4 regions of the Mesorhizobium sp. ISC15 genome follow, and region 2 is predicted to be linked to each of the others. Evidence: predicted binding sites of a transcription regulator. Region 2 holds the regulator's gene; each other region holds the start of a gene.
What was found. Region 2 encodes LexA, which represses DNA repair genes until DNA is damaged. Its sites were predicted from a motif close to TGTTCNNNNTGTGTTCNG; they were not measured.

Region 1 (4,400 bases), 1.7 Mb from region 2:
ATCGACGCCAAGGCCGGCGCCGACCTGTTCAAGGCCTCGCTTCAGGACGTGAAGTCTAAGCTGAATTAAGCGATTTCATCGAGAAATTCATCGAAAGCCGCCTGGGAAACCTGGCGGCTTTTTTTGTGCGGGCGGGCGAGCGCGTAATCTCCCTCCTTGAGGGGGAGATGGCCGGCAGGCCAGAGGGGGTAGCCGCGCGTGAAGCGCCAGCCTTCTCTTCGCCCCAGATGGCGTCGCGCCAGCTGAAGCGACCCCCTCTGTCGCCTTCGGCGACATCCCCCCCTCAAGGGGGGAGATTTGGCGCTGCCTCAATCCAGGCCGGCAAGGCCCTCTTCGTCGAGCACTTCGGTGCCGCCAAGCCGGAACGGCGCGAAGGATGCGCGGTGCAGCCGCGCCACCGGTCCATGCACCTCGATCGCCGTTCGGTGGCGGACGGTGGCATAGCCCATATGAGCCTCGAAACCGTAATGCGCGTGATGGCTGCCGCAGCCGCACATCATGCGGTCGCGCATCACCTTGGCGACGATCGAGGCGGCGGCGATCGACTGCGAGCGCTGGTCGCCCTTGATCAGCGCTCTGCCTTCGCAAGGCAGTCCGGGCGGCACGTCGCGGCCGTCGGCCAGGGCTAGCTTTGGCCGCACCGACAGCCCGACCAAAGCGCGGCGCATCGCCTCGAGGCTGGCCTTGAGAATATTGCTGCCATCGATGCCTTCCGCGCTGACCGAGGCCATCGACACGCCAAGAGCGGAGCCGAGAATTTTCAGGAACAGCGCTTCGCGCTGTAGATGGCTGAGGCGCTTGGAATCGTCGAGACCGTCGGGAATGTTGGCGGGATCGAGCACCACCGCTGCCGCGACGACCGGCCCGGCGAGCGGGCCGCGGCCAGCCTCGTCCATTCCCGCCACCGGCCACAGGCCTTCGGCCATCGCCTTCGTCTCGAAGGAGAAATCGGGTCTCTCGACGATTTCGAAGAGAAGCGGAGAATCAGAGCGCGCGCGAGCCATGTTGCGGCGAGGTTCGCATTGGCTCCGATTCTCCGCAAGCCCCTCCGGGTCGGGCGGGGCACCGGACCCGGAGGGCACCGTCTGCTAGCCCGGGGACAAGACAGGCCGGACGGGATCTCTTTATGTGCCGCCGGCGCCGGCGGCACATGATGTCTTCACAGCAACATCAGTTGCTCGGTTGCCTTGGCCGCGACGACGAACTGATCGGTCCTGAGCGACCGCCGCTCGGCGTTGAGGCCAAGCCGTTTGGCTGATATCTCGAAGCGCCGGCCGATCTGCCAGGCATAGGGACCGGCGCCTTTCATGCGCTTGCCCCAATCCGAATCGTAATCCTTGCCGTCGCGCATCGAACGGATCAGCGACATGACGTGACGGTAGCGGTCCGGATAATGGCGCAGCAGCCAATCCTTGAAAATTGGCGCGACCTCCAGCGGCAGGCGCAGCACGACATAACCGGCCTCGCGCGCTCCTGCTGCACGTGCCGAATCGAGGATGCGTTCCATCTCCTGATCGGTCAGGCCGGGGATGATCGGAGCGACCATGACCGAGGTCGGAATGCCGGCATCCGAAAGTTGCCTGATCGCCTCCAGCCGCTTCGTCGGCGTCGACGCGCGTGGCTCCATCGTGCGCGCCAGCATCCGGTCGAGCGTCGTCACCGACAGCGCCACCTTGGCCAGCCCGCGTTCGGCCATGCGCGACAGAATGTCGATGTCGCGCGTCACCAGCGCGGATTTGGTGACGATGCCGACCGGGTGGCCGCGCGCCTCCAGCACTTCGAGGATCTCGCGCATGATCCGGTACTGCTTCTCGATCGGTTGGTAGGGATCGGTGTTGGTGCCGATGGCGATGGTGCGCGGCTGATAGCCGTCCTTCGACAGTTCCTTGTCGAGCAGCCGCGCCGCATCCGGCTTGGCGAACAGCTTCGATTCGAAATCCAGCCCCGGCGACAGGCCCATGAAGCTGTGCGTCGGCCGGGCGAAGCAATAGACGCAGCCATGCTCGCAGCCGCGATAGGGGTTGATCGAGCGGTCGAAGGAAATGTCGGGCGACTCGTTACGGGTGATGATGGTGCGCGGCTTCTCGACCTGCACCTCGGTCTTGAAGGGCGGCAGCTCCTCCAGCGAATTCCAGCCATCGTCGAACACATGCCGGCTAACCGGCTCGAACCGGCCGGACGGGTTGATGCCGGCGGACCGGCCGCGATTGCGGTCGGGGCGGACGCGCACGCCGCTGTGCTCGATCATCGCATTGGCCATCTCGGCTCTACCAGCGCCGAAGGCGGCAATGTCGGCACGCACGATCTGTTCCATTTTCGCCCTCTCCCAGGGACTGTCGGCTGGCTGTCGATTCGCTCTGTTCATGAAAATAATCCTATTTTGCCGATGAGAACAAATCAAGAACTTTTTTATGACGCGACGCAAAAACTGGCGTCGCGCTCGGCTTTCCGCTATTCGGCTAACGATGCTCAGCGTTCTCATCCAGACCCTGAATGACGAAGAGAGACTTGCCCGCACGCTCGCCTCGCTGATCGGCGGCGCGGTCGAGGGCGTGGTGCGCGATGTCGTCGTCTGCGACGGCGGCTCGACCGACCAGACGCACCGCGTTGCTGAACATGCCGGCTGCCTTTTTGTGGCGAGCGGCGGCGTTGCTGCCGGTATCAGGCAGGCAAAGGGCGACTGGCTGCTGCTGCTGGAGCCGGGCGCGCGGCTGGCGGAAGGCTGGATCGACGAGGTGGCCGCCCACACGGCCAGGCAAACCATGCCGGCGCGGTTCTCGAGGGCGCGCGGCAGCCGCGTGCCGTTCCTGTCGCGGGTCTTTTCGGGAAACCGGGCACTGGCCGAAGGGCTGGTGATCAGCAAGCGTCAGGCCGCGGCCTTGTCGAAAAACGCCCGCAGCGCCGAAGCCATCGCGCGCGGCCTTGCGACCAAGCGGCTCGACGCCGAGATCTGGGTGGCGCCGGCGAAATGAGGGGCCTTCCTCTGCCGTAGCTTGCTGGGTTAGGCGGCGCGCAGGCTGTGGGCGGAAAGCGGCTTGGTGGAGGCCCTATTGCAGCGACCCTCCTGGGAGGAATGCGTATGCTTGTCGTCCTGCAGGAAACTCGCGATACTCCGGCAACATTTTCGGGGAGACTGCAGATGAATGTATCTAAATTCGTTCGTGTCGCCTTGCTGGCGGCCGCTTGGTCAGTGCCGGCGATCGCGTTGGCGCAGGAGTCGTCCCTTTGGTCGGTTTATGAGAACACGCTAAAATCGGCCAAGTACATCGATCTGACCCATGCCTTCGAGCCGGTGCAGCCCGTATGGCCGGGCTTCGCCAATGCCAAGTTCAAACCGACTGTCGCCGGTCGGGACATCGAGGGCTACGTCAAGGCCGGCGAAGAGTTCACTTACGACAAGCATGGGTTCGTCGCGACCGCCTACGAGCTGACGACGGACCAATATGGCACGCAGCTCGATCCGCCCTCCCACTGGAACCCACTCGGTGCAACGATCAGCGACCTGCCGGCCACTTATGCCGTGCGGCCGCTCGTCGTGATCGACATCAGCGGCAAGGTGCAGACTGACGAAGGCTATCACCTTCAGGTCGCCGACATCGAAGAGTGGGAAAAGGAGCACGGCCGCATACCGGAAGGTTCGGTCGTCTTCGTGCGTTCGGATTGGTACAAGAAATGGTCCGATGCCGCCCGCTTCAACCAGAAGCCGTTTCCAGGCGTCAGTTTGGACGCGCTGAAGTTCCTGCATCTGGAGCGGAAGATTCTGTTTCATGGTCATGAGCCGCTCGACACCGACACCACGCCCAATCTCGAAGGCGAACATTGGCTGCTTCACAACGATTTCACCCAGGCAGAAGGCGTTGCAAACCTCGACAAGGTGCCGGAGGCCGGGGCGTTGGTTACAATCGGCTTTGCCAAGCCGCTCGGCGGGTCAGGCGGATATGCGCGTTACATCGCTATTGCACCCGCCGATTGGACGGAGGGTGTTTCGGTCTCCGAAGCGCCTGGTGCGCCGCTTTCCCGGCAAACCGCGCCGCTCAAGCGCGACGAGAACGGCGTCTTCCGCCCGACGCCCTGATCGCTGGCGATATCCGGGCGGCCGGGCCATGGCGCGTCCCATTTCACGCGATTGTCGCGCAAGTCGCGACAATCGGTTCAGACGTTCAGCCCCTCCGGCGCTCGCGAAAACGTGACTTTCCCGGCGATAGCCATCGTAATCGCTAGCGCTATCGTAGCGTGGCGCCAGTTCTGCCACGGGAGGCAGCCATGCTCCGCCTATCTGCCGCCGTTCTGCTGACCCTGGCTTTCTGGCCGCTCATCGCTTCGGCCCAGGAACAGCCGCCGCCGTCGAGATGCGTTGCGATCGCGCAAGCGCTGCCGTCGGCCACCTATGCCAGCTTCAC
Region 2 (4,400 bases):
GATTGCTGCGCGGCGCCTTTGCGCTGTTTCCCGATTTTTCGTCGCGCCGGCCGGTCAAAAAATATGCGGCTGCAGCCGCACTCCTTTCCATCGCTGCCTATCTCATTTTTTCCGGCATCGTGGTCGCGGCTGAGCGCAGCTTCATCATGCTGGCGGTAATGCTTGTCGCCGTGCTGTTCGACCGGGCTGCGCTCACCATGCGCAATCTTACGATTTCAGCCATCGCCGTCATCGTCGTGTCGCCGCACGAGGTGGTCGGCCCAAGCTTCCAGATGTCCTTCGCCGCGACCGCGGCTCTCGTGGGCGCCTATGCCGGCTGGTCCGACTATCGTGCCGACAAGGCCACGGCGCCGCCACAACGACGGTCACCGGCCGCTTTCGTCACGCGGAAGCTCGTCGCTGGAACAGGCACCATCGCCATGACCTCCATCATTGCCGGGAGCGCCACCGCGCTCTTCGCCATCTGGCACTTCCAGCGCGTCTCGCCGCTCAGTCTGTTTGCCAATCTGGCCGTCATGCCGATCGTCACGGTCGTCATGTTCCTGGCGGTCGTCAGCGCCTTGGCAATGCCTTTCGGCTTCGACGGACCTTTCCTCGACATGATGGGCAAGGGGCTGACGGCCATGATTGCAATATCGGGATGGATCTCCGAACGTTCGCCGGTCGATGCAGTCGGGCTGATTTCGTTGCAGTCGGTTCTGCTGGTGACGGTCGCCCTGGTCATCGCCACGATGGCGACGACATGGTTGCGGCTTGCGGCACTTCCCTTTGCGCTTGCCGGCCTGCTGACGATTTCCGAGACGCGAACCCCCGACGTGCTGATCTCGGAGGATGCGCATCTGGTGGCGCTGCCGATCGGCGGCGGCGAACTTGCCGTCAACCGGGTGCGCTCGAACGAATTCACCACCGACAACTGGAAACATGCGCTGACTTCAGCGACCATTGTCGAGCCGGAGACGTTCGAAAAAGGAGACGTGCGGTTCGACATCGCCGACCCGGCCGACCTGCCGCCGGGAGCGCCTTTCTATTGCACTGCCGGCCTGTGCCTCGCCCGGCATCCATCCGGCGCGATCATCGCGCTCGCCGACGACCGCAAAATCGCGCGGCCAGCCTGTGCCTTTGCGGACTTGATCGTCATCGACGATGCCACGGCCTATTATAATCCCTGCCGCAACCCGCTGGTCCTCGTCGTGACCAAACGGCAGCTCGCTCGCATGGGCAGTGCCGCCGTCTTTTTCGATCCGCTATCGGCGACGACGCGCGCAGAAATCCGTTTTGCCGTCAAACAGCCATATAGGCCTTGGCATGAGCAGCGGAGATTTTCGCGCGAGGCGAGGGGCCTGCCGCCATACCGTAAGCCTGAGAAACCCAAGAAAGCTGCCGTTCAGTAACGTCGGATCAATCCGACGAGCTTGCCTTGCACCTTGACCCGGTCCGGCCCGAAGATGCGCGTCTCATAGGCCGGGTTGGCGGCTTCCAGGGCGATCGAGGCGCCCTTGCGGCGGAACCGCTTCAGCGTCGCTTCCTCCTCGTCGACCAGGGCGACAATGATCTCGCCAGGCTGGGCGGTGTCGGCGTTGCGAATGATGACCGTGTCGCCGTCGAAGATGCCGGCCTCGATCATCGAATCACCCTTGACCTCCAGCGCGTAGTGCGCGCCGCCTGTGATCATGTCCGGTGGCACCGAGATCGAATGCGTCTGGTGCTGGATGGCATCGATCGGCACACCGGCAGCGATGCGGCCCATCACCGGGATGGAGACAGTGGCAATGACGTCGTCGTCATTGCCGGCCGCAGGCATGCGTGACGGCGCCGGCTTGATCTGTCGGCCGAGGCTGCCCTGCCCAAGGCTGCCCTGAATGACGCTCGGCGAAAATTTGCGCGCCGCATTGAGGCCGGGCGCGATCGAATCGGGCAGGCGCAGCACTTCCAGCGCGCGGGCGCGGTTGGGCAGCCGGCGAATGAAGCCGCGTTCCTCCAGCGCCGTGATCAACCGATGGATTCCCGATTTGGACGCGAGATCGAGCGCTTCCTTCATCTCGTCAAACGAGGGCGGAATGCCGCTTTCCTTCAGCCGCTCGTGGATGAACATCAGCAGCTCATGTTGTTTGCGTGTCAGCATCGCGACCCCCGACAGAATCAGAAAAACAAACCCAGAACAAACACTATCTGTTCCAGTTGTGTTCCGCAACTGTTTAAAGTTTAATGAATGCGTTGACGTTTTGTTCAGCGTAGCATCAGCACGCTGCAGGCGGCGCCTGTCGCGGCGGGGGGAGCGAATGGCTCGCGCACGATCAGCCCGTTGGCGTCGGCCAGCATTCTGAGCATCGAGGAATCCTGGATGCCGAACGGCGTCGCCTTGAGCGTGCCGGCGTCTTCCTTCACCACGGCGCGTACATAGTCCTGCCTGATATCGTTGGCCGCCATGGCGGCACCGAGCCGCGCCTGACGCATGTCCTGCCGGTAGGCGCGTCCGCCAAGCCGCGCAAGCAGCGGCTTCAGGAAGAGCTGCGTGCAGACCAGGCTCGCCACCGGATTGCCGGGCAGGCCGATGCAGCGGATGTCGCCCAGCCGGCCGAACATCAGCGGCTTGCCGGGCCGCATGGCGATCTTCCAGAAATCGAGCGTCATGCCTTCGCCGGTCAGCACGTCGTGGACGAGGTCGTGGTCGCCGACCGAGGCGCCGCCCAGCGTGACGATGACGTCAGCCCCTGCGTTAACCGCCTTTTTCACCAGCGCGGCAATCGCCTCTTTGCGGTCGGGGGCGATGCCGAGGTCGAGCGCGCTGGCGCCGACCGAGCGGGCCGCGGCAGCGACGCCATAGGCGTTGGACGAGATGATCTGGTCCGGGCCAAGGTCGCTGCCTGGCGGCAGCAATTCGTCGCCGGTGGCGATGATGGCGACCAGCGGCCGTTTCACCACGCTGACCTGCGGATGGTTGGCCGACGCCGCCAGCGACAACGCCGCCGGATCAAGCAGGCGGCCTTTCTCCAGCAGAACGTCGCCCTTCGAGAAATCGAGCCCGAGGCGGCGGATGTTGCGGCCTTCAACCGTCGACGCGGTCACTTCGATGCTGCCGCCGCCGAGGTCGCGGACATTCTCCTGGATGACGATGGTGTCAGCGCCTGCGGGAAGCGGCGCGCCGGTGAAGATGCGCACGGCCTGCGCCGGGCCGACTGTTCCGGCAAAGCCGCGTCCGGCCGGCGCCATGCCGATCACCGCAAGTGTTGCCGGCGCGGAGGCGACATCCTCGGCCCGCACGGCATAGCCGTCCATGGCGGACGCGTTGAAGGGCGGCTGGGTGCGGAGCGCCGTGAGCGGGTCCGCCAGTATCCGGTCGGCGGCGTCCATCAGGGTGACGCTTTCAGCTTGCAAGGGCGCAGCATCTTCAAGCAGGCGCTCGAGCGCGTCGGCAACCGGAAGCAGCGCCATTATTGGCCTGCCCCTTGGGCGCCTACTTTGTAGACGCCGGATTTGCCGCCGGTCTTTTCCACCAGCCTGATGCCGGAGATCACCATGGCGCGGTCGACCGCCTTAGCCATGTCGTAGATGGTCAGGCAAGCGACCGAGACGGCGGTCAGCGCCTCCATCTCGACGCCGGTCTTGCCGGTGACGCGGGCCAGCGCCGTGACCTTCAGGCCAGGCAGCGTCGCGTCCGGTTCGATGTCGACGGATATCTTGGTCAACAGCAGCGGGTGACAGAGCGGGATCAGCTCATGCGTCCTCTTGGCCGCCATGATGCCGGCGATGCGCGCCGTGCCCAGCACGTCGCCTTTCTTGGCATCGCCGTCGAGGATCATCTTCAGCGTTTCTGGCCGCATCGAGACAAGACCTTCGGCGATCGCCGTGCGGGTCGTTTCCGCCTTGTCGCCGACATCGACCATATTGGCTTCGCCTTTCGCGCCAAGATGGGTGAGGGCAGCCGTCATCGTCAGACGGCCTTAGAACGACGTGCGTCCGTTTGGACGCACATAGCACGCTCTAACACTTTGGATTTATGCATCGTGCTCTCCGAAAATCGATTCCGATTTTCGGGCCGATGCATGAGCCGGCGCCTTGCCCGTCAAAAGCAGGTGCGTTGCGGCGGCCACGTCCTGTTGCCGCATCAGGCTCTCGCCGACGAGGAAGGTGCCGATGTCGCTTTTTTCCAGCCTGCGGCAATCTTCGTGCGAGAAAATACCGCTCTCGCTGACCAGCAGGCGGTCGGCCGGCACCATCGTCGCGAGCCGCTCCGAAGTATCGAGACTGGTTTCGAACGTCCGGAGGTTGCGGTTGTTGATGCCGATCAGCCGTGACGACAGTTTCAGCGCGCGTTCCGTCTCGGCTTCGTCATGCACCTCGACCAGCGCGTCCATGCCGAGCTCGAAAGCCGTCATTTCGAGCTCCCTGGCCACGGCGTC
Region 3 (4,400 bases), 3.3 Mb from region 2:
GGGCGCTGACATCGCTCGTCCTTCGTCATCCTAGTAAAACAAGCTTATCCTGCTGTCCGAGTGAGCAGTTCTTGGCGAAAGCCGGAACGGCAGCCAACGGCGGCGCGCACGACCCGATCAGCGCCAAAAATGCAAGTCTGGCGCACTTTCCAATGCTAGTCGTCGCATCGCTGTCGGCCGCGAAAGGCGAAGCAAGCTCTATGACGGGCCGGCGTAGCTGTCCATTGTTTCCCTCGCGGTGCTATTAGTCGTGTTGCCGAGGGCGACCAATCACCGAAAGGCGTCTCCGACAGAAGCTGATCCCATGTCAGCTTGCTAAGTGAACAGTTTTAAAACTGTCCCCGGGTTTCCCTGACGGCGGAAGGCCCGGCATCAAATGCTACGATTCCGAAACCGAATCGAAATAATTTCGCGGCTATGAACGCCGATGGGCGCGCATTTGAGGGGTGGATTGCCATGAGGTTGAGGTTCGAATTGCGGTCGGCACTGGCCCGGATCGTCAGCGCCATGGCGACATCCTGCTATGGTCGTTTTGTCCATTCCCGCGCCGCGAACCTTTCCATCGTCATGGCGCTGAGCCTGCTGCCGTTGGTCGGGGCGATCGGGTTTGCGATCGACTATACCAACGTCCTCCGCGAAAAGAATGAGTTGCAGGCCCTTCTCGACGCCGCCCTGCTGGGGGGCGCGGCGCAGGGCGCCACCTCCGCCGAGGCCACGGCGACGTCCCTGTTCAGCGGGTTCATCGCCGGCAGCCCGGATTTCGCGGCCGACCCGGACCTGAAGGCCAACATGTCCATCAAGCTGGACAACAGTACGCTCTCGGGCAGCGCGACCTACAGCTACCCGCGCTTGTTCCCGTTTGTCTTGGGCGACCCGACCGTCAACGTTCGCGTCACGTCCGCCGTCAAGATGGCCACGTCGGCCGTCCCTTGCATCATCGTCCTTGCGAATAACCCGCAGGCGCTGCTGCTCAATAGTGGCGCCAACGTGGATGCCGAGTCCTGCGTGATCGACGTTCATTCTACCAGGGACCCGGCCTTCATCATGAATGCCGGCGTCACCATGAACATCAGCAAGCTCTGCGTGAAGGGCACGAAATACATCAAGAACGGCGGTACGCTGTCCAAGCTGGAGACGGCATGCGCCGTCACGGCGGATCCCTATGCCGGCGCCATTCCTGAGCCCGCCGTTCCCTCGGCCTGCACCACATCCGGCGCGCGTGACGGACAGACGCAGACCTTGAACCCGGGACTGCACTGCTGGGTGAACTTCAATGGCAGCCCTACCATCACGTTCAATCCGGGCCTTCATATCATCAAGGGACCGATGATCATCAATTCCGGCGCCAAGGTCATCGCCGAAGGCGTCACCTTCTACTTCCCGGATACCGACAGCATGATCCAGGCCAACGGCGCCCTCACAATCACGGCCTCGGCCCCGAGCAGCGGTGCCTACAAGGATATCCTGATGTTAGAAAAGACGAGCGATCCCGCCAACAACGCCAACAAGCGCCAGTATGTGTTCAACGGCTCGAACGGCGAGTCTCTGACTGGGATCATCTATCTGCCCAACCGGGACGTCACCTACAACTCGACCACGAACATCACCTCCAGCAAGATCTCGATGGTCGTGAACACCATGATCATCAACTCCGCCAACTGGAAATTCAGCGGCATCGCCGGCCAGTCGGCGAAGATCTATCTCTCACAGTGATGCGCGCCGGCGCAAATGACGCCGAACCGGAGCAGGATAGCGGCGACGAAGCGTGGGCCGTTACTCCGCCGCCTCTTCGATCCGCTCCATATCATCGTCCGACAGGCCGAAATGATGGCCGATCTCGTGGATCAGCACATGGGTGACGATGTCGCCCAGCGTCTCTTCGTTCTCGGCCCAGTAGTCGAGAATGGCGCGGCGGTAGAGCGTGACGCGGTTCGGCCCCTCGCCGGTCTGCGGATTCCAGCGTTCGGCGATCCCGCGCCCCTCGAACAGGCCGAGCAGGTCGAAGGGCGTTTCTAGCGACAGATCGTCCATGATCTCGTCGGTCGGGAATTCGGCGATCTGGATGACGATCTCGCCGGTCAGCTTGCGAAATTCCTCCGGCAGATGGGCGTAAGCCTCCAGCGCCAGGAACTCCATTTCCTCCATCGATGGCGAAAGCTGGTCGTGCCAGACACGGGTCTTGTAGATGCGGGCCATGCTTTGTCCTTCTGATCCCGGCATATAGGCTTTCGAGCCGGGCTCGGCAAATGGCCGGGTTGCCGTCCACGCAAGGGCAGGAATAAATTCCCCATGACTCCGCTTGACTCTTCGGTCGCCCTCTGGAATCTATTAGAACATAACAGGAACAATTGTGAGTGGAAGCTGACCGTCATGGCGACAAGCGCCGTGGCGCGGGAGACTGTTTTTGCCCTGCGCCGCAAGATCGCGAAGATCGAGGGAACGCTGCCCGAGCGCCTGGAGGCGCCGGCTGGCGCAACCCCCGTTGATACGGATGTCACCTTCCAGAATCCAACAGCGGACGTCACGCCCCGGGATCTAACAATCGTTCGCCGCGGCCTCGCCGTGGCGCCGCCCGATGCGTTTCTGCGCACCGGGGCGGAAGGTCTAGATACCGCGCTCAGCGGCGGCCTGCCGAAGGCGGCGCTGAGCGAGATCCATGGCGCCGCGACCCGCGATGCCGGGGCCGTCGCCGGCTTCGCTCTGTCGCTCGTCAGCCTGATCCTCAAACAGGGGCCGCGATTGCCGGTCCTGTGGATCGGCACCGCGGAAATCTTCCGCGAGGCGGGCTTCCCCTATGCCAGAGGGCTTCACGCCGTTTTCGGCATCGAGCCTGAGCAATTGCTGTTTTCCGAGGCGCCAAGGCTCCTCGATGCGCTGTGGATCGCCGAGGAGGCCGCCCGGATGACGGCGCTCGCCGCCGTCATCCTCGAAATCCGCGGCAGCCCGCAGCGGCTGGACCTCACCGCGACGCGGCGGCTGCACGCCCGGGCACAGAATGCCGGCCGGCCGGTGTTCCTGCTGCGCCAGGCCGGCGAACCAGAACCGACGGCGGCACCCGTCCGCCTCGTCCTGTCGGCGGCGCCGTCGGCACCACGCGAGACGATCGCCGGGCCGCTCGCCGGCTCGATCGGCCGCCCCGCCTTCACCGTCAGCATCGGCAAGAGCCGCACGGCCTTGCCAGGACAATTCACACTGGAGTGGAATCCCGATGAACGCAGTTTCGAGGAAAGAAGGGCAGCGAATTCTGTCCCTGTGGTTTCCGCACCTCGCCGCGGAAAGGATCCTGCGGCAGCGTCTGGGGCGGTCCTGGCGTTCCCTGCCGTCGGATCACCTGCCGCTGGTGATCAGTCATCGCCAGGGGAACGCGCAGCGCATCGCCGCCCTCGACGAGCGGGCTGAGGCGCTTCACCTGAAACGCGGCATGGGCATAGCCGACGCGCGCGCCATGCATCCGTCGATCGACGTGGTGGAAGCCGATCCCGAGGCCGACCGCCGCCTGCTCGAAAGTCTTGCCGACTGGTGCGACCGCTACACCCCGCTGGTGGCGCTCGACGCAGCCGATGGCCTGTTCCTCGACGTCACCGGCTGCACCCATCTTTTCGGCGGCGAACGGTCAATGCTGGACGACATCCTGTCGCGCTTTTTCCATCAGGGTTTTGATGTCCGCGCGGGCCTTGCCGCCACACCAGGTGCTGCCTGGGCGGCAGCACGGTTTGCCAGTGACCGCATCGTCCCCGGCGGCGAGGAGGAAGCGCTTCTCGCACCCTTGCCGCTGGCGGCGCTGCGCATCGAGCCTGATATCCGCGCCAGCCTGGAAAGCGTCGGCCTGCGCACGGCGGGGGCCGTCATGGCAGCACCCCGCGCACCGCTCGCCCGCCGCTTTGGCCTATCCCTGCTTTTGCGCCTCGACCAGGCGCTCGGCCGTCTCGACGAAGCCGTGTCGCCGCGCCTGCCAGTCGCGCCGCTTTCGGTCGAACGCCACCTCGCAGAACCCATCATGCTGACCGACGAAATAGAGCGGCTGGTGAAAATGCTGGCGACGACTTTGAAGGCGGATCTCGAGCGCCGCGGCGAGGGCGCAAGAATGCTGGCGCTGCTGCTCTTCCGCGTCGATGGGGCCGTCAGCCGCATCGCCGTCGGCACGTCGCGGCCGTTGCGCGAGCCGCTGCTGATCCAAAGATTGTTCCACGAAAGGCTTGCCGCGCTCGAACAAGATATCGATGCCGGCTATGGCTTCGATCTTGTGCGCCTCTCGGTCCTGACGGCCGCGGCCTTCGACATGCAGCAGGCGGATCTCGCCGGCGAGACGAGCGATGACGGCGCCGATATCGCCCTTTTCGCCGACCGCATCCGCGCCCGGCTCGGCGACAGCGCGGTTTTGAAACCGGTTGCCGTCGAGA
Region 4 (4,400 bases), 2.9 Mb from region 2:
CGCGCATCGAGCGCCGCCTTCAGGTCGGCAATTGTCCAGCCGCCTTCGCCGACGCGCTTCAGCGAGCCGACCATCGAGCGCACCTGATTGTGCAGGAACGAGCGCGCCGAGGCTCGCACTTCGATCACGTCACCCAGCCGACTGACATCCAGCCGATCAAGCGTCCGGATCGGGCTGTCGGCCTGGCATTGGGTCGAGCGGAACGTAGTGAAATCATGCCGCCCCAGCAGCACTTTTGCCGCCTCGTGCATGGCCTCGGCGTCGAGCCGCTTCGGCACCCACCAGATCTTGCCCTTGTCGAGCGCTGCCGGCGCGCGCCGGTTGACGATGCGATAGAGATAGTGGCGGCCGGTCGCCGAGAAACGCGCATCGAAGCTATCAGGCACGACAGCCGCCTTGAGGACGGCGATGCGCGTCTTGGCCGCTTGCAGATGGGCGTTGACCGCATCGCGCACCTTGTCATCGGGCCACGCCTTGACGAGATCGACATGCGCTACCTGGCCGGTCGCATGGACGCCGGCATCGGTGCGGCCGGCGCCGCGCAGCGAGACCTGCTCACCGCAGAATTTCTCGATCGCCTGCTCGATCGCCTGCTGCACCGAAGGCTGGTCTGCCTGGCGCTGCCAGCCGGCATAGAGGCTGCCGTCATATTCGATGTCGAGGCGAAAACGCGGCATTCCTAAAGCAGGATGAGGTTAGGCGGCGAGCGCGGAGCCGAAGGCCGAAGCGTAGACCAGCTTGCCGGTCTCAGGCGCCTCGCCCCAGGCCAGCGCCTGCAGCGCGTCGCCCTGATATTCGCTCTCGAATTTTTCGGCGCGTGCGTGGCTGTAGCCGAAGCGGCCATAATAGGCGGGATCGCCAAGCACCACCGCCAGCACCTCGCCGGCGTCCTTGAGACGGATATGCGCCTCGCGGACCAGCGCGCCGCCGATGCCGGTGCCATGGAATGACGGCTCGACGGCCAAAGGCGCCAGCGCCACCGCTGGAAAGCTCTTGCCACCATTCTGCACGAAAAGCCTGGAAAACAGGATGTGGCCGACCACCTGCCCATCTTCGTCCGCCACCAGCTCGACGACGGCATCGCCGCCGGTGACCAGCGCGTCGACCAGTCCGGCCTCCGCCTGCTGGCCGAATGCGTGTTCCTCGACGAGGCGGATCGCCTCGCGGTCCCGCGGCGTCGCCGCGCGTATCGACATCATGCTCATGAGAATTTCGTTCCTTTTTCGAGCTTGGCCCCGCGCAGAAACTCTTGCGCGGCAATGGGCCTTCCGCCCGCACGTTGAACTTCGACCAGCCTGATGGCGCCTGACCCGCAGGCGACCGTCAGGCGGTCATCGAGAATTCCTCCCGACTCGCCGGCGCCTTGCGAAAGCGTCGAGCGAAGCAGTTTCAGCCGTTCCAGGCGGCCGCCGATTTCGGTCTCGCACCATGCGCCGGGAAAGGGCGACAGGCCGCGAATATGATCGTGGACTTCGCCAGCAGGCCGCGTCCAGTCCACGCGCGTCTCCGCTTTATCGATCTTTTTGGCGTAGGTCACCCCCACCGTCGCCTGCGTGGTAAATGTCAGGGCATCCCGTTCCAGCCGTGCCAGCGCTTCCGCCATCAGCGCGGCACCAATGAGCATCAACCGATCGTGCAGGTCGCCGGCCGTCATATCGGGGCCGATGGTGCATTTTTCAATCATCGCCACCGGACCGGTGTCCAGACCTTCCTCCATCCGCATCACCATCATGCCTGTCTCGGCATCGCCGGCCATGACGGCGCGCTGGATGGGTGCGGCGCCGCGCCAGCGCGGCAACAGCGACGCGTGGCCATTGAGGCAACCGAGCCGCGGCGCCTCGAGGATGGGTTTGGGCAACAGCAATCCATAGGCGACGACCACGGCGACGTCGGCCCGCAAGGCGCGGAACGCCTGCTGCTCGGCCTCGCTCTTCAGCGACACCGGCGTCCGCACCTCGACGCCCAGCCGCTCCGCCTCGCGCTGCACCGGCGATGGCGTCAGTTCCAGCCCGCGGCGACCTGCGGCGCGCGGCGGCTGGGTGTAGACGGCTTCTATCTCATGCCCGGCCTCCGCGATCGCCCGCAGCGTCGGCACCGAGAATTCGGGCGTACCCATGAAAACGACGCGCAGGGGCATTTTTGAGCCCTATCCCACCAACTTGCCCGGCGCCTTGCTGCCTGATGGTTTGTCCCTGGCGAGCTTCTTGAACTTCTTGACCACCATGTCGCGCTTCAGCTTCGAGATGTGGTCGATGAACAGAACGCCGTTGAGATGATCTATCTCATGCTGCAGGCAGGTCGCCATCAGCCCTTCGGCCTCGATCTCCTGCAGCTTGCCGTCGCGATCGAGATATTTCACACGCACGGCGGCGGGGCGCTCGACCTCGGCATAGTAATCCGGGATCGACAGGCAACCCTCCTCGTAGACCGAGCGCTGATCGGCGCTGTCGAGAACCTCGGGGTTGATGAAGACATGCGGCGCCGGCGTCTCGTCTTCCTTGGCGAGGTCGATCACCAGCATGCGCAACGGTTCGCCGACCTGGATCGCCGCCAGGCCGATGCCCGGCGCATCGTACATGGTCTCCAGCATGTCGTCGGCGAGCTTGCGCAAGGCGCCGTCGACGCGCTCGATCGGTTTCGAAACCTGGCGCAGGACGGGATCGGGAAGAATGATGAGAGGCTTGATCGACATGGCGTCTCACCTAAGACGTCGCACGGAAAGCGTCAACCGGGGCAATTGAAGCGCCGTTCACGTTTTGATCTGTGCCGTCAGGGAGAATCATCTATGCTGTCCATATGAACGACCTGACATCAATCCTGTCCGAACCAATCGCCCGGCTCGGCGCCACCACGATCACGCTCGGCCACGCATTGGCATTCGGCGCGATCCTGTTTCTGGGCCTGTTCGTGGCGCTGGTCGTCGCGCTGTGGCGGTCGGCCAAGGCGCGTGCAGTGGCGGCTGCGGAAGCCGCCGACCACGCCCGCGACGCCGAGGCGCGGATGGCCGGCATCCTGCAAAGCCAGGCCGAGATGCAGGGCCGCATGGGCGCCATCGCCGAAGTGTTCGGGGCGCGGCAGGCCGAACTCACACAGTCGATCGGCCAACGCCTCGACGCGATGACCGGCCGCCTCGGCCAGACCATGACCGAGCAGACGAAATCGACGCATGAGAGCCTTGCCAAGCTGCAGGAACGGCTGGCGGTCATCGATATCGCGCAGGGCAACATCCAGTCGCTCGCCGGCCAGGTCGTTCAGCTCCAGGCGATCCTCTCCAACAAGCAGACGCGCGGCGCCTTCGGCCAGTCGCGCATGGAGGCGATCGTCGCCGACGGCCTGCCGCACGGGGCCTACGAATTCCAGGCGACCTTGTCGAACGGCAGCCGGCCCGACTGCCTGGTGAAGATGCCGAACGGCGCGCCGGCGCTTGCCATAGACGCCAAGTTTCCGCTGGAAGCCTGGAACGCCATCCGTGCCGCCGAAGGCGTCGATTTGCAGAAGGTCGCCGCACAAGCGTTTCGACGCGACATCGAGGTGCATGTCCGCGATATATCAGAAAAATACCTGATCCAGGGCGAGACGCAGGACACCGCTTTCATGTTCGTGCCGTCGGAATCGGTGTTTGCCGAGATCCACGAGAATTTCGAGGGGATTGTCCACAAGGCGCACCGCGCCCGCATCGTCATCGTCTCGCCGTCGCTGCTGATGTTGTCGATCCAGGTCATCCAGGCGATCCTCAAGGACGCCCGCATGCGCGAGCAGGCGCATCTGATTCAGGGCGAGGTGATCCGGCTGATGGAGGATGTCTCGCGCCTCGACGAGCGGGTGCGCAAATTGCAGAGCCATTTCGGCCAGTCGGCCAAGGATATCGACGATATCCTCGTCTCGACGTCGAAGGTGACCAAGCGCGGCCAGAAGATCGAGGCGCTGGAGTTCGGCGCGCAGCCGACGGAGGGCGACGCCGGATCGGCCGAGACCACACACGGCGCGAAGGTCGAAGCGGGTGCGCGCGTCGCCGACTCCAAGACCGGTCAGCTGAGACTTAGGGTCGTCGAAGGCGACGACTGAGAGGCTACTGCTCCTCGACGATCGTCGTGCCTTCGAAGTCCGGCAGCCAGTGTAGCGCCGAGCGATGCCACAACTGCCGTCTCGGCACCAGTTCATCGCGCTGACGCGCCGTGCCTACCCTGATGCCGTAGACTTTCGGTCCGTCACCGACCGACGTGGCATAGAGATGCGAACCGCACTCGCCGCAAAAAGCCTGGGCGCGCCTGGCGCCGCTCGACCCGGTCTTGATGTAGATCTTCGGCGTGCCCCTGGTGATCCGGTAATGATCCTCCGACGCCGGCACGGTCACCCGAAACGCCGTTCCAGTCAGTTGCTGGCAATCGATGCAGTGGCAG

Region 1: the regulator LexA is predicted to act here: its motif matches at 2,389-2,406, upstream of RPG13_RS13030 (PA0069 family radical SAM protein).
Region 3: the regulator LexA is predicted to act here: its motif matches at 2,330-2,347, upstream of RPG13_RS05635 (ImuA family protein).
Region 4: the regulator LexA is predicted to act here: its motif matches at 2,747-2,764, upstream of RPG13_RS07390 (DNA recombination protein RmuC).

What each region holds. Positions count from the first base shown of each region.
Region 1 is NZ_JAVSPX010000001.1:2,710,478-2,714,877, forward strand. Features, by position in the region: gene RPG13_RS13020 (F0F1 ATP synthase subunit B) at 1-69, shown strand, start outside; gene RPG13_RS13025 (ribonuclease HII) at 309-1,004, opposite strand; gene RPG13_RS13030 (PA0069 family radical SAM protein) at 1,160-2,314, opposite strand; gene RPG13_RS13035 (glycosyltransferase) at 2,466-2,972, shown strand; gene RPG13_RS13040 (cyclase family protein) at 3,140-4,075, shown strand; gene RPG13_RS13045 (MBL fold metallo-hydrolase) at 4,264-4,400, shown strand, end outside.
Region 2 is NZ_JAVSPX010000001.1:4,431,100-4,435,499, reverse strand. Features, by position in the region: gene RPG13_RS21360 (ComEC/Rec2 family competence protein) at 1-1,391, shown strand, start outside; gene lexA (transcriptional repressor LexA) at 1,385-2,122, opposite strand; gene RPG13_RS21350 (molybdopterin molybdotransferase MoeA) at 2,227-3,432, opposite strand; gene moaC (cyclic pyranopterin monophosphate synthase MoaC) at 3,432-3,929, opposite strand; gene trpC (indole-3-glycerol phosphate synthase TrpC) at 3,996-4,400, opposite strand, start outside.
Region 3 is NZ_JAVSPX010000001.1:1,120,499-1,124,898, forward strand. Features, by position in the region: gene RPG13_RS05615 (DUF1737 domain-containing protein) at 1-1, shown strand, start outside; gene RPG13_RS05620 (hypothetical protein) at 330-509, opposite strand; gene RPG13_RS05625 (pilus assembly protein TadG-related protein) at 508-1,713, shown strand; gene RPG13_RS05630 (metallopeptidase family protein) at 1,774-2,196, opposite strand; gene RPG13_RS05635 (ImuA family protein) at 2,371-3,399, shown strand; gene RPG13_RS05640 (DUF6504 family protein) at 3,341-4,400, shown strand, end outside.
Region 4 is NZ_JAVSPX010000001.1:1,483,099-1,487,498, reverse strand. Features, by position in the region: gene truA (tRNA pseudouridine(38-40) synthase TruA) at 1-677, opposite strand, end outside; gene RPG13_RS07405 (GNAT family N-acetyltransferase) at 696-1,205, opposite strand; gene fmt (methionyl-tRNA formyltransferase) at 1,202-2,137, opposite strand; gene def (peptide deformylase) at 2,147-2,692, opposite strand; gene RPG13_RS07390 (DNA recombination protein RmuC) at 2,797-4,065, shown strand; gene RPG13_RS07385 (GFA family protein) at 4,070-4,400, opposite strand, start outside.